DNA from 3 places in the Kribbella sp. NPDC005582 genome. Region 3 is predicted to be linked to each of the others. Evidence: riboswitches for the same ligand, from Rfam matches in the RefSeq annotation. Region 3 holds a riboswitch; each other region holds the start of a gene.
What was found. Region 3 has a riboswitch for glycine ahead of gcvT (glycine cleavage system aminomethyltransferase GcvT). Riboswitches for the same ligand answer to the same signal wherever they lie in the genome.
Positions count from the first base shown of each region.

Region 1: linked by a shared signal. The riboswitch ahead of gcvP (aminomethyl-transferring glycine dehydrogenase) and the one ahead of gcvT (glycine cleavage system aminomethyltransferase GcvT) in region 3 are both predicted to bind glycine.
Region 2: linked by a shared signal. The riboswitch ahead of ABZS29_RS07410 (L-serine ammonia-lyase) and the one ahead of gcvT (glycine cleavage system aminomethyltransferase GcvT) in region 3 are both predicted to bind glycine.

Region 1 covers NZ_JBEXCU010000006.1:258,823-263,693, forward strand. The annotation lists gene ABZS29_RS30550 (bifunctional nuclease family protein) at 48-542, shown strand; gene ABZS29_RS30555 (MerR family transcriptional regulator) at 827-1,333, shown strand; glycine riboswitch at 1,354-1,444, shown strand; gene gcvP (aminomethyl-transferring glycine dehydrogenase) at 1,520-4,351, shown strand; gene ABZS29_RS30565 (serine hydrolase domain-containing protein) at 4,353-4,871, shown strand, end outside.
Region 2 covers NZ_JBEXCU010000001.1:1,479,703-1,484,573, reverse strand. The annotation lists gene ABZS29_RS07425 (hypothetical protein) at 131-358, shown strand; gene ABZS29_RS07420 (alpha/beta fold hydrolase) at 362-1,783, opposite strand; gene ABZS29_RS07415 (DUF3817 domain-containing protein) at 1,882-2,244, shown strand; glycine riboswitch at 2,392-2,486, shown strand; gene ABZS29_RS07410 (L-serine ammonia-lyase) at 2,564-3,937, shown strand; gene ABZS29_RS07405 (DUF3592 domain-containing protein) at 3,939-4,790, shown strand; gene ABZS29_RS07400 (CopG family transcriptional regulator) at 4,816-4,871, shown strand, end outside.
Region 3 covers NZ_JBEXCU010000003.1:341,060-345,930, forward strand. The annotation lists gene glyA (serine hydroxymethyltransferase) at 103-1,374, opposite strand; gene gcvH (glycine cleavage system protein GcvH) at 1,376-1,750, opposite strand; gene gcvT (glycine cleavage system aminomethyltransferase GcvT) at 1,750-2,859, opposite strand; glycine riboswitch at 3,027-3,121, opposite strand; gene ABZS29_RS19470 (hypothetical protein) at 3,203-4,450, shown strand; gene ABZS29_RS19475 (MbtH family protein) at 4,447-4,656, opposite strand; gene ABZS29_RS19480 (lysine N(6)-hydroxylase/L-ornithine N(5)-oxygenase family protein) at 4,668-4,871, opposite strand, start outside.

The DNA.
Region 1 (4,871 bases), on a different contig from region 3:
GGGCTGGGGGCGAGGCTGCGGGTGGGTGGGCGGAGTAGGGTTGTGGTGTGCGCGAAGTCGACGTAGTCGGAGTCCGGGTCGAGATGCCCTCGAGTCAGCCCATCGTGCTGCTCCGGGAGGTCGGCGGTGAGCGGTACCTGCCGATCTGGATCGGTGCGGCCGAGGCGAGTGCGATCGCCTTCGCCCAGCAGGGGATGGAGCCGCCGCGGCCGTTGACCCACGACCTGTTCGCGGAGACGATCCGGGTGCTCGGGCACACGCTCAGCCAGGTCCGGATCGTGAACCTCACCGACGGCGTCTTCGAGGCGATCCTGGTCTTCGACGACAAGACCGAGATCTCGGCTCGCCCGTCGGACTCGATCGCGATCGCGCTGCGGACCGGCACCCCGGTGTTCTGCACCGAGGAGATCCTGGCCGAGGCCGGCATCCCGGTCCCGGACAGCGAGGCCGACGAGGCCGACGAGGTGCAGGAGGAAGAGGAGGTCGAGCGGTTCCGCGAGTTCCTCGACCAGGTCACCCCCGAGGACTTCGACAAGAGCTGATGCGCTCAAGACCGGGAAGGTAACGATTCGTGCGCGGGCCGCGACACGCTCCCGGCTCGGAGCGGGGGTCGTTGACCCTCCCAGGTCGGCGGCTTACCGTGAAGGAGTCGTGAGGTGCTGTTACTTCACGGTGATGGCTCGTTCCACTCGGTATCCAGGGAGGCTCAGGCGTGACACGCACCGGCGACACGGATCTGACGGCGCAGTCGACGTCCGAAGCACGCGCCGAGGCGGCCGCTACAGCCGGCGTTCAGGGCCTGCTCTTCGACGACGACCTGCGGCCGATGCCGGCCGATGTCGGGTTCCGTGGACCGACCGCCTGCGCCGCGGCGGGGATCACCTACCGTCAGCTCGACTACTGGGCGCGGACCGGGCTGGTCTCGCCGTCCGTCCGCCCGGCGACGGGTTCGGGCACGCAACGGTTGTACGGGTTCCGTGACGTCCTGTTGCTGAAGGTGATCAAGCGGCTGCTCGACGCCGGGATCTCGCTTCAGCAGATCCGGACCGCGATCGCCCACCTGAGCAAGCGCGGGATCGACGACCTGACCCAGATCACGCTGATGAGTGACGGCGCGTCGGTCTACATGTGCACCTCGCCGGACGAGGTGATCGATCTGCTGGCCGGTGGCCAGGGGGTCTTCGGCATCGCTCTCGGCGGTGTCTGGCGCGAGGTCGAGGGGTCGCTGTCCGAGCTGCCGACCGAGCGTGCCGACGGTCACGGCGAAGGCGACGACGAGGCGCACGCGAGTGACGAGCTCGCTGCCCGCCGCCGGGCCCGCATGACCGGCTGAGGTAGGCTCTACCCAGCCGTACACCGCACTCGGGAGAGACCCGTGCAATTCGGGCGCCGAAGGGGCAATTCCTCCCCGGAACCTCTCAGGCCCATGGACCGGGTGCGTCAGGCGACTCTGAAGCGTGCAGTGCATGCGTGACAGAGGGGGAGGCCCCCGGACGCGACTAGCAACGGAGCCTCTTTGATGACCGAAATTTCAGCAATCTTCGCCGACCGGCACATCGGGCCTCGGCCCGACGAGGTCGCGCGGATGGTCGAACTCCTCGGGTACGCCGATGTCGACGCGCTCGCGGACGCCGCCGTACCGGCCTCGATCCGGTCCACCGAGCCGCTGCGGCTGCCGGAACCGGCCTCCGAGGTCGACGCCCTCACCGAGCTGCGCCAGCTGGCGGCGCGCAACAACGTCGCCACCTCGATGATCGGCCAGGGCTACTACGGCACCTTCACGCCGTCGGTGATCGTCCGCCGCCTGGTCGAGAACCCGGCCTGGTACACGGCCTACACGCCGTACCAGCCGGAGATCTCGCAGGGCCGGCTCGAGGCGCTGCTGAACTTCCAGACCGTCGTGTCGGACCTGACCGGGCTGCCGACCGCGAACGCGTCGCTGCTCGACGAGGGCACCGCGGCCGCCGAGGCGATGACGCTGGCGCACCGCTCCAACCGCAAGAACAAGTCGGACCGCTTCCTGGTCGACGCCGACACCTTCGCGCAGACGATCGCGGTCGTGCAGACCCGCGCCGAGGCGCTCGGGATCGAGGTCGTCGTCGCCGACACCACCGACGGTCTGCCCGAGGGTGACTTCTTCGGCTTCCTGGTGCAGTACCCGGGCTCCGGCGGCGCTGTCCGCGACCTGAAGCCGCTGATCGCCGCCGCGCATGAGCGCGAGACGCTGGTTGCCGTCGCCTCCGACCTGCTCGCGTTGACGTTGCTCGAGGCACCGGGAGAGGCCGGGGCCGACATCGTCATCGGTTCGTCGCAGCGCTTCGGCGTCCCGCTCTTCTACGGCGGTCCGCACGCTGGCTTCATCTCGGTCCGCGCCGGTCTCGAGCGGTCGCTGCCCGGTCGGCTGGTCGGCGTCTCGGTCGACGCCGACGGCGCCCCGGCGTACCGGCTCGCGCTGCAGACGCGTGAGCAGCACATCCGTCGCGAGAAGGCGACGTCCAACATCTGTACGGCGCAGGTCCTGCTCGCCGTCGTCGCCTCCATGTACGCCGTGTACCACGGACCGGACGGGCTGAAGGCGATCGCCGGTCGTGTCCACGACTACGCGGGCAAGCTGGCCGCGTCGCTGCGCGCCGGTGGGGTCGAGGTCGTGCACGGCGACTTCTTCGACACCGTGCTGGCCCGCGTTCCGGGCGCCGCCGCGGATGTTGTCGACGCCGCCCGGCAGAACGGGATCTGGCTGCGCCAGGTCGACGCCGACCACGTCGGCATCTCCTGCGACGAGAAGACCGATGCCGCCGCGCTGACCCGCGTCTGCCAGTCCTTCGGCGTCCAGTACGACGACACGCTGGCCGCGCCGGCGATCGCCGCACCGCGGAGCTCGGAGTACCTGACGCACCCGGTCTTCAACACGCACCGGTCCGAGACGGCGATGCTGCGCTACCTGCGCAAGCTGTCCGACAAGGACTACGCGCTCGACCGCGGCATGATCCCGCTCGGCTCCTGCACGATGAAGCTGAACGCGACCACCGAGATGGAAGCGGTCACCTGGCCCGAGTTCGCCGACATGCACCCGCTGGCGCCGATCGAGGACGCGGCCGGGTACGTGAAGCTGATCGGTCAGCTGGAGCGCTGGCTGGCCGAGGTGACCGGCTACGCGAAGGTCTCCATCCAGCCGAACGCCGGCTCCCAGGGTGAGCTCGCCGGACTGCTCGCGATCCGCGGCTACCACCGGGCCCAGGGCAACGAGGACCGCAACGTCTGCCTGATCCCGGCGTCGGCGCACGGCACCAACGCCGCGTCCGCCGTGATGGCCGGGATGAAGGTTGTCGTTGTCAAGGGCAACGATGACGGCACGATCGACCTGGACGACCTGCGCAGCAAGGCGTCTGAGCACGCCGAGAAGCTGGCCGCGATCATGATCACCTACCCGTCCACCCACGGGGTGTACGAGGAGAGCGTGACCGAGGTCTGCCGGATCGTCCACGACCACGGCGGCCAGGTGTACGTCGACGGCGCCAACCTGAACGCGTTGCTCGGCCTCGCGAAGCCGGGGCAGTTCGGCGGCGACGTGAGCCACCTGAACCTGCACAAGACCTTCTGCATCCCGCACGGCGGCGGTGGCCCGGGCGTCGGCCCGGTCGCGGTCGCCGCGCACCTGGCGCCGTACCTGCCGAACCACCCGCTGCTCGACCAGGCCGGCCCGGCGTCCGGTGTCGGCCCGATCAGCGCGGCGCCGTTCGGCTCGGCCGGTGTGCTGGCGATCTCGTGGGCCTACATCCGGATGATGGGCGCCGAGGGCCTGACCGCGGCGACCAAGGCCGCCGTACTGACCGCGAACTACGTCGCCAAGCGGCTCGAGGGCGCCTTCCCGGTGCTCTACACCGGTGAGAACGGCCTGGTCGCGCACGAGTGCATCCTCGACCTGCGGCCGATGACCAAGGAGACCGGCATCACCGTCGACGACGTCGCCAAGCGGCTGGTCGACTACGGCTTCCACGCGCCGACGATGTCCTTCCCGGTGGCCGGCACGCTGATGGTCGAGCCCACGGAATCCGAAGATCTCGGCGAGCTCGACCGGTTCTGCGACGCGATGATCGCGATCCGGCACGAGATCGACCGGGTCGCCGCGAACGAGTGGCCGGCCGGCGACAACCCGCTGGTCAACGCGCCGCACACCGCGGCGTCGGTGATCAACGACAAGTGGGAGCACGCCTACACCCGCGAGGAGGCGGCCTTCCCGCAGTCGGTCGACCGCGCCTCGAAGTACTGGCCGCCGGTGCGCCGCATCGACGGCGCCTACGGCGACCGCAACCTGATCTGCTCCTGCCCGTCGCCGGAGGCCTTCGAATAAGGTGACCGACGTACGCGCTGACACCGCCGCTGCTCTGCTCGCCGATCTCGCAGCCGCCCAGGGTGAAACCAAGGTGCCGTCCCTGACCGCTGGCGTGGTGCGGGACGGCGAGCTGGTGTGGACCGGCGCGCGCGGCCGGTTCGCTGATGCGGCCGGCCTGGCGCCGGGGCCGAACGTGCAGTACCGGATCGGGTCGATCACGAAGACGCTGACGGCGGTGCTGGTGATGCAGTGCCGCGACGACGGGTTGCTCGCGCTGAATGATGCCGTGGGCAAGCACTTGCCCGGGATCGCGTTCGGGGACCGGACCGTTCGGCACCTGCTCGCGCACAGTGGTGGGATGAACGCTGAGCCTGAGGGCCCTTGGTGGGAACGCAATCCGGGGGTTTCGTTCGACGAGCTGGTCGCGGCGATGGACGAGTCGCACGCGACCGGCCCGGCCGATCGGCGGCACCACTACTCGAATCTCGGCTATGCGTTGCTGGCCGAGATCGTGGCGCGGTTGCGCGGCGAATCCTGG
Region 2 (4,871 bases), on a different contig from region 3:
GTAACACATTCCGGCGGCAACACGATGTAGTCGTCGGGGAGGGTCGAACTCGGCCCGGCGCGTGACAGTGGGGGGCCGCGGTCACGCGCCGGCCGAATTCCGACACCGGGGGATCACTTGGGGAGTGATGATGAATCTGCATGTCAGGGTGGTGCATTACGGGGACCGGCACTGGTACGCCGATATCGATGATGTCGACGATCCTCAGCCTGACAACCCTTTCTGGTACGCCGATCACTGCCGCAGTCACGCGCAGGCCCTCGAGGCCGCGTGCGCCGAGCTGATCGCGCTGTCCGATCGCACTCGGCGCGGCGACCACTTGTACCGCGTTCTCGAGATCCACGGCATCGCCGTCTGAGCGTCAGCCCGTCGGCGGTACGGCGGCACACGACGTACCGCGCTGGGGAACCTTGCGGTCGACGAGGTAGCGGTCAATGGTCGTGGTCATGCATGGGCTCTTGTTGTAGCTGCCATGACCCCAGCCGTCGTAGGTGAGCAAGACGCCGTCGCGACCCAGCTGGCGCTGCACGTTCTGCGCCATCGTGTACGCCGTGGCCGGGTCGTGGCGGGCGTTGGAGAGCAGGATCGGCGTCCGAAGGTTGTCGACGTCGAGCCGGTGCTGAGGATTGTTGGCAGGCGGCGCGCCCAGACAGAGCGAGATCGCCATGAACTGACCCGGGTACGGCATGTCCGGGTTGTTGCGGGCCAGCCGGTCGAGGAGAGCGGCGTACTCGCGATAGGAGCCGACGCGCAGATTCCAGTCCTGGCAGAACGGGACGAGCGTGTTGGCGACGAGCTCGGTGGTCGGCGGTGGCGGCGTGGGGATGACACCCTTCTGCAGGGTGGTCGCCAGTGCGTTCCACTGCGGGGCGTAGAGCATCCGGAAGACCGCGAACGATGCCATGAACGGGTTGTCCGCTGTGCTGCGAAGCTCGGCCCAGCGGGCGCGAACGTCTTGGCCGTGCAGGGCGCACGTGGTCGTCCGGTCGCACCAGCTGACGAACTCGTCGAACGAGTCCTGGACGGACACGGCCTGCGGATCGAGGAACTGGCGCGGCGTCGCGAGGCTGTGGTCGAGGACGCTTTCCAAGACCACGGCGCGGACTCGGTTCGGGTAGGTCTCGGCGTACTGCGCTCCGAGGGGCGTGCCGTACGAGCTGCCGTGGAAGGTGATCGTCTGCTCGCCCAGTGCACGGCGGATCGCATCGACGTCGCGGACGGTCTGCCACGTGTCGACGTGGTCGTAGAGCGGGCCGGTGTGTTGACGGCAGTCGGCCGCGAGGCGGCGGTTGTAGTCGATCAGCGCGTCGAACTCGGCTTGGTCGCGGACGAGCGGTGACGGCATCGCGGCGTACAGGCTGCTGGTGCACTTGACGGGGTTGCTGCGGGCGATGCCACGCGGATCGAAGCTCACGATGTCGAAGCGGTTCTGCAGCTCGGGACTGAAGCGATCCATCCCGGTCTTGATCCGGTCGACGCCCGAGTCGCCCGGTCCGCCGGGACCGAACATGAGGACGCCGACGCGCTGCTGTTTGGCCGTCCGACGGGCGATCTCGAGGCCGAAGGTCGGGCCGCTCGGGTTTCGCCAGTCGATGGGGAGCTGGAGTACGGCGCACTCCGAGCCCTTGACCTCCTCGGGGTCGTCCTTGCCTTCGGCCTTGCAAGCGGTCCAGTGCACTGTCGGTGCGGCGGCCGCGGCCGGCACGGTGGCGAGGCCGGCCGCCGTGACTGTCAGGACCGCACCCCACGCGGCGGTCCTGTGCAGTAATTTGAAGTTCGTCATCTTGCCGATCCTGTCGGCAACCGCTTGCTCACCACATCGGGGACAGCCCCTTAGACCACCCCGGCGTGGGCTTGGGGGACTTGTTAGGGTCGGCGGCGATGACACACTCACGGTGGTTCCGGACGGTGGCGATCGCTGAAGCGATCTCGTGGACCGGCCTGTTGATCGGCATGCTGTTCAAGTACGTGCTGTCCGACAACGAGCTCGGCGTGAAGATCTTCGGCCCGATCCACGGCGGCATCTTCGTCGTGTACGTCGTGACCGTGCTGCTCGTCCGCGGCCCGCTGCGCTGGTCGTGGCCGGTCACCCTGGCCGCGCTGGCCGCCAGTGTTCCGCCGCTGTTCACTTGGTTCTTCGAGATCTGGGCTAGAGGTCGGGAGGGACGGCCTGACGCCTACTGCGCGGCACCCGGCACGGCACCTCGCCGCACGGGTGCAAAGGGCAAGATGCTCCGCATCTAACCCTCCGCCCCCGCGCACCGAGCTACCGCACCGGGCACCTGCTCGCTACGGCGCCAGCCCGCCCCTCCCGACCTGCGCACCGGCCGGATTGACGGCAGCCAGCAGGCCGCCGTACCGTCGCGTCCGGAAGCTAACTCAACAGCCGCATGAACCCGTGCGGGAGAGACCCGGCCACCTGAGCCGGGCGCCGTAGGAGCAACTCTCCCCAAGAATCTCTCAGGCACCTTCACCGTACGGGCGAGGCACCTCTGAAAGGCAACAGCCTGACAGAGCGGGGAGGACACCAATCGGTCAACGTCGACCGGAAGGGACCTCCGTCATGGCGATCAGTGTCTTCGACCTGTTCAGTATCGGGATCGGCCCGTCGAGCTCACACACCGTGGGCCCGATGCGAGCGGCCCGCACGTTCGTCCTCGGCCTCCGCGACGCGGGTCTGCTGACCGCGACCGCCCGGGTCGAGTCGCAGCTGTTCGGCTCGCTCGGTGCGACCGGGCACGGCCACGGCAGCAACAAGGCGGTGCTGCTCGGGCTCCAGGGTGAAGACCCGGAGACTGTCGCGACGCACTCGGTGGACGCCCGGGTCGAGACGATCCGCGAGCTCGGCCGGCTGCGGCTGGCCGGCACCCACGAGATCCGGTTCGACGAGAACACCGACCTGATCATGCATCGCCGCAAGGCGCTGCCGTACCACCCGAACGGGATGACGTTCGTGGCGCGCGACGCGGACGGCGCCGTACTGCGGGAGCGGACGTACTACTCGGTCGGCGGCGGGTTCGTGGTCGACGAGAACGCGGCCGCCGGCGACCGGATCGTGCCGGACAGCACGGAGCTGAAGTACCCGTTCCTGAGCGGCGCCGAGCTGCTCGACCGCTGCCGAGAGTCCGGGCTGTCGATCGGCGAGGTGATGCTCGCCAACGAGCTGGCCTGGCGGACCGAGGAGGAGATCCACTCCGGCCTGCAGAAGATCTGGCAGGTGATGCAGGACTGCGTCAAGGAGGGCTGCGAGACCGAGGGCGTGCTGCCCGGTGGTCTGAAGGTGCCCCGGCGCGCGCACGCGTTGCACGCCAAGCTGACCCGCGATCCGTGGTCGGTCGATCCGCTGAAGGTGATGGACTGGGTCAACCTGTTCGCCCTCGCGGTCAACGAGCAGAACGCGTCCGGTGGCCGGATCGTCACCGCCCCGACGAATGGTGCCGCGGGCATCATTCCCGCCGTACTGCACTACTACCGGCGGTTCGTGCCGGGGGCAACCGACGATGGTTGTGTTCGGTTCCTGCTGGTGGCCGGGGCGATCGGCGTTCTGTACAAGGAGAACGCGTCGATCTCCGGTGCCGAGGTCGGCTGCCAGGGCGAGGTCGGTTCGGCCTGCTCGATGGCGGCGGCCGGTCTGTGCGAACTGCTCGGCGGTACGCCGGAACAGGTCGAGAACGCGGCCGAGATCGCGATGGAGCACAACCTCGGCCTCACCTGCGACCCGGTCGGCGGCTTGGTGCAGATCCCTTGTATCGAGCGGAACGCGATGGCCGCGGTGAAGGCGATCAACGCGGCCCGGATGGCGATGCACGGCGACGGCGTGCACGTGGTCACGCTCGACAAGGTGATCAAGACGATGCGCGAGACCGGCGCCGACATGAAGATCAAGTACAAGGAAACTTCTCGTGGCGGCCTGGCCGTCAACGTGATCGAATGCTGACGTGCTGCGTTACTGGTGGGTGCTGCCGGGTGGACTGGCGGTGGTCGGGTATCTGCTGTCGTTCGCGGGAGTGACGCGGGCACAGCGAGCCCAGTGGGTGAATGGCCGGATCGTCGACCTGGAGTCACCCGGGCACGGTGACAGCAAGGACGGCGGCATCCCGGTCACCGTCGCCTTCCGCGACCCCGGGTCCGGCCGCGAGCTCAGACTGTCCAACACCGGCGGCAAACACGGTTTTCCGCTCCGGGCGGCGTGGATCGGTCGCGAGGTCGCCGTCCACTATCCGAAGGGCCGGCCGGAGAAGTTCCGGATCGCTCTCGACGACTCCGATCGCGACGGCCGCGGTTTTCCGCTGCTCATGCTCGTCATCCTGCTGGTCGGCCTGGTCATCCACGCAGGCATCGCCTGGGGCTACGAATGGGCCATCGTCGGCACCGGCGTTCTCGCGATCCTGATCGGCCTCTTCGGTCGCGACGCCCACTTCGCCCGCATCCGCGGCAACCTCCTCGCCGACGCGGTCGCCGTACCGGCCCGGGTCGTCGCGGTCACCACCGACGTCCACACAGACGGCGAAGGCAGCGAGATCATCAACCACGCCCCCGTCGTCGCCTTCACCACCACCGACGCCCGCGCCGTCCTCGTCCAGCCCCTCGACCACTTCCCGAACCCAGGCCAATCCCTCGGCCGCGAGTTCACCCTCCACTACGCCCGCACCGACCCCACGGTCTACACCCTCGACCTCGACTACGACCGCGAGGACCGCCGCAAAACCACCCGCTACACCACCTGGCCCCTAGCCTTCGGCCTCGCCGCCATCACCACCGCCGCCGTACTGCTCTGGAGGAGTACGTAACAGGTACGTGTGTTAGGGTTGGTACATGTCGATGAAGCGCACCAACGTCTACGCCGATTCCGAGGATCTGGCGTTGATCAA
Region 3 (4,871 bases):
TACTTCCGGTCAGGGCCCTGTGTAGGCAGTAACGCCTGGGCCGGGGGAAACCGTTGCATGAAGCACCGAAGCGGAGCGGGATTTCTGTTTACCTGCTGGGAGTCAGAGCTCCGGATAGAGCGGAAACTTGGTGGTGAGCAGGCCCACCCGCTCGCGCAGACCGGCGAGCACCGAGTCGTCGGCGGGGTTGACCAGGACCGTCGCGATGATGTCCGCGACCTCGGCGAACTCGGCCGGACCGAAGCCTCGGGCGGCGAGGGCCGGCGTACCGATCCGGAGTCCGGAGGAGACCATCGGCGGCCGCGGGTCGAACGGTACGGCGTTGCGATTCACGGTCAGGCCGACCGCGTGCAGCCGGTCCTCGGCCTGCTGCCCGTCGAGCTCGGAGTGGCGCAGGTCGACCAGGACGAGGTGCACCTGCGTCCCGCCGGTCAGCACCGAGATGCCGGCCGCCCGGACGTCGTCGGCCAGCAACCGGGCGGCGATCGTCTGTGCGCCTTCGAGCGTACGGCGTTGCCGGTCGCGGAACTCCTCGGTGGCCGCCAGTTTGAAGCCCACCGCCTTGGCGGCGATCACGTGTTCCAGCGGACCGCCCTGCTGGCCCGGGAAGACGGCCGAGTTGAACTTCTTCGCCAGGTCGGCGCGGTTGGTGAGGATCACGCCGCCCCGCGGGCCGCCGAGCGTCTTGTGGGTCGTGGTGGTGACGACATCGGCGTACGGGACGGGGTTGGGGTGCAGGCCGGCCGCGACGAGTCCGGCGAAGTGCGCCATGTCGACCATCAGGTAGGCGCCGACCAGATCCGCGATCCGCCGGAACTCGGCGAAGTCCAGGTGCAGCGGGTACGCCGACCAGCCGGCCACGATCAGCTTCGGCCGGTGCTCGAGGGCGAGTCGCTCGACCTCGGCCATGTCGACCACGAAGTCGGTGTCGCGGACGTGGTACGCGACGACGTCGTACAGCTTGCCGCTGTAGTTCAGACGCATGCCGTGCGTGAGGTGACCGCCGTGCGCGAGGTCGAGGCCGAGGATCGTGTCACCCGGATCGAGCAGTGCGAACATGGTGGCCGCGTTCGCCTGCGCGCCGGAGTGCGGCTGGACGTTCGCGAACCCGGCGCCGAAAAGCGCCTTCACCCGGTCGATCGCCAACTGCTCGACCACGTCGACATGTTCGCAGCCGCCGTAGTACCGGCGGCCGGGGTAGCCCTCGGCGTACTTGTTGGTGAGGACGGAGCCCTGCGCCTGCATCACTGCGAGCGGTGCGAAGTTCTCGCTGGCGATGAGCTCGAGGGTGTCGCGCTGACGGCCGAGCTCGGCCGTGACGGCAGCGTGGATCTCCGGGTCGAAGTCGGCCAGGCTCTGGTCGAGAGTGCTCATCTCACTCGCCTCCGGTCAGCGCTTCGTAGGCGGCGGCGTCGAGCAACTTGGTCGGTCCGGTGACCTTGATCCGCAGCAGCCAGCCGGCCTGGTACGGATCGGTGTTGAGCAGACCGGGATCGGCGACGACCGCGTCGTTCAGCTCCACGACCTCGCCGTCGACCGGCGCGAACAGGTCGCTGACCGACTTGGTCGACTCGATCTCGCCGCAGGCGTCGCCGGTGGTGATCGCCGTACCGACAGCCGGGAGTTCGACGTACACGACGTCGCCCAGGGCCTCACCGGCGAACGCGGTGATGCCGACGGTCGCGATCTCGCCGTCGAGCGCGACCCACTCGTGGTCGGCGGTGTAGTGGAGCTCGTTGGGAACGGTCATCAGGACTCCTGGCGGCGGTAGAAGGGGAGGGGGACGACGGTGACTTCCTCGTGCGTGCCGCGGATGTCGACCTGGAGCGTGGTGCCCGGCTCCTGGTAGGTGGTCTCGACGTAGGCCATGGCGATCGGGTGGCCGAGCGTGGGCGACGGCGCGCCACTCGTCACGGTGCCGATCGGCCGGCCCGTCGAATCCAGTACGGCGTACCCGCTGCGTGGTGAGCGGCGGCCGGCCGAGGTGAGGCCGACGAGGATGCGCTGGGCGCCAACGTCTCGGCGATGGGCGAGTGCGTCGCGGCCGACGAAGTCCGCTTCCTTGCTGAAAGCAACAACCCGGCCGAGCCCGGCCTCGAACGGCGTGAGCTCGCGGCTGAGTTCGTTGCCGTAGAGCGGCATTCCGGCCTCGAGCCGCAGCGTGTCCCGGCAGGCCAGCCCGCACGGCTTCAACCCGTACGGCGTTCCGGCGCGTTGCAGTTCGGCCCAGACGTGCGCGGCGTCACCCGGCCGGCAGTAGATCTCGAACCCGTCCTCACCGGTGTAACCGGTGCGCGCCAGCAAAACGTTGCTGTTGGCAATCTTCGTCTCGGTGATCTCGTAGTACTTGAGATCGGCCAGTACGGTGTAGGTCAGCTCGGCCACGATCTGCGCGGAGACCGGACCCTGAACGGCGATCAGTGCCCAGTCCTCGGTGGTATCGCGCAGCTCGCTCTCGAACCCCGCGATCCGCTGCTTGAGCTCGTCGCGGACGACCGCGGTGTTACTCGCGTTCGCGACGATCAGGAAGTGGTCGTCGGCGAGCCGGTAGACGACCAAATCGTCGATGACGCCGCCGTCGTCGGCGCAGAGCATCGAGTACCGCGCGCGGCCCGGCGCGATCTTCGACGGTTGCCCGACCAGGCTGTGGTCGAGCGCCCGGGCGGCGGACGCCCCGATCACCTCGAGCTCACCCATGTGCGACAGGTCGAACAGACCGGCCGTGGTCCGGACCGCCGTGTGCTCGGCGATGTCGGAGGTGTAGCGGACCGGCATCGACCAGCCCGCGAAGTCGGTGAACGACGCACCGAGCTGCAAATGTTCCGCCGCAAGCGGCGTCGCGCGTGACTGAGCTGTCATCAGTTGGGAGGCTCCCTCGGTCAGGCACCGCGCGTGCGATGCCACTGCTGGGTGACCTCCCCGCTCTGTCATCTGTACCTGAGAGCTTCGCCGCCGGGTGAGGCGGTTTGCACCGTGGGTGCGGAGCGCCTCGCGGCTACGCGGGGGTCCGGCTTTCCAGAGTTCGCCTCATCGGAACGGTCAGTGGGCCTGAGAGATTCTGGGGAGATTTGCTCCTTCGGCGCCGGGCACTGATCAGCCCGGACTCTCCCGCCCCGATTCGAACGGCGCGATATGCAGTTGAGCCGCTGACTCTAGCAGTGGTCGGCGCTCCGGGACCCGTCGATGTGATTGGGTCGACTCCGTGAGTGGAAGCCAGGTCTTCAGTCTGATCATGATCGTGCTGCTCGTGTCCGGTACGGCGGTGGGCGTCGCGCTGTTCGTGCGGCGCCAGCGCTATGTGAAGGCGTTGCGGGACCGTGGCTGGACGTTCGTGGGGAGCCCGGCGTTCGAGTCGGTCGCGCGGTTGTCGAATCCGCCGTTCGGGATGGGCTTCAAGCGGTCGCCGGACGATCAGATCACCGGGCTGACCAGCAGTGGGCGGCCGTTCCAGGTGATCGAGTACGCAAGTGAGTACTGGAAGGGCTGGGTCGGGATGGTGACGCTGTCGCGGCGACTGCCCGAGCTGTGGGTCACCGGTGGGCAGACGGGTCCGCGTGCCGGCGTTTCCGCGACGATGGTTCCGGTGCCGCCGCAGCTCGGCGCGGGCTGGGCCGTCGGCGTACAGGATCCGGTGTTCGCGCAGGAGGTTCTCAGCGGCCAGTTGTGCATTGGGCTGCTCACGCTGGCCGGCGGTCAGCCGGGTGTGAACCTCAGCATCGACGGCGATCAACTCGTCGTGCTCGACCCGCCGCGCAAGGACCCCGAGCTGCTGGCGCCCTGGCTGGATCAGCTGGCTGCGCTGGCCGACGCCATCGACGCGCTGCCGCTGGACCGCTGGATCCAGCCGCCGCGGGAGCCGCGGCTGAGCTTCTACCAGCACCCGGAGTGGTACTGGATCGGCCAGGACGACAGCCTGCTGCAGAGTACGCCGGCCAACCGGGGCGGCCACGCCCATCGGACCAGCGACGTGATCCGCGGCCGCGACGGCGACGGCCCGCCGTTCGTCGCCTTCACCCATCACTGGGAGACCACCCGGACCGAGAGCTCCACCGACTCCGAAGGCCGCACGACCACCCGCACGGTCACCGACTACCACAGCGAGGCGATCCTCGGCTTCGAGTTGCCGGCCTTCATGCCGCGACTGGAGGTCGCCTACTCCGGCGGCGGCATCAGCTTCGAGAGCAAAGCCTTCAACGACGACTTCTGCGTCCGCGCCGACGACCACAAGTTCGCGTACGACGTCATCCATCCGCGCACGATGGAGTTCCTGATGGCCATCAGGCCGGCGCCGTTCCGGATCACCGGCAACTGGGTGTGGTTCCAGGTCCCGCGGCACGACCACCAGACGATCGGCAGGTGCTCCTACTTCATCCGCGACTTCCTCTCCCGGATCCCGCGGTTCGTCTGGAAGAACCTCGGCCTGCAGGACTCGCCGTACCCGCAGGCTTAGTCGGTTCCCTGGGCGATCAGCGAGGCGGGGCGCAGATCGGTCCAGTTGGTCTCGATGTAGTCGAGGCAGGCCTGGCGGTCAGTCGGGCCGAAGACGGGCCGCCAGCCCTCGGGCACGGTGGCGAACTGCGGCCAGAGGCTGTGCTGGTTCTCGTCGTTGACGAGGACCAGGAAGGTGCCGTCGGCATCGTCGAACGGGTTGGTCATGATCGTCTCCTCTAGACGGCGACAGCTTGCGGGACGGTGTGCTGGGCGGCCGGCTGCTGCCGGATCGACGCGAGAATCTCGCCGGCCCGCACGGAGATGTTGGACAGCAGTGACGAGGCGAGGCCGTGGCTGTGCTCGGTGCCACCGCCCTGCAGGTAAATGCCGGCGCGGACCTGCGGGGTCGTGACGACGCGGTAGTCGCGGCCGATCCGCAC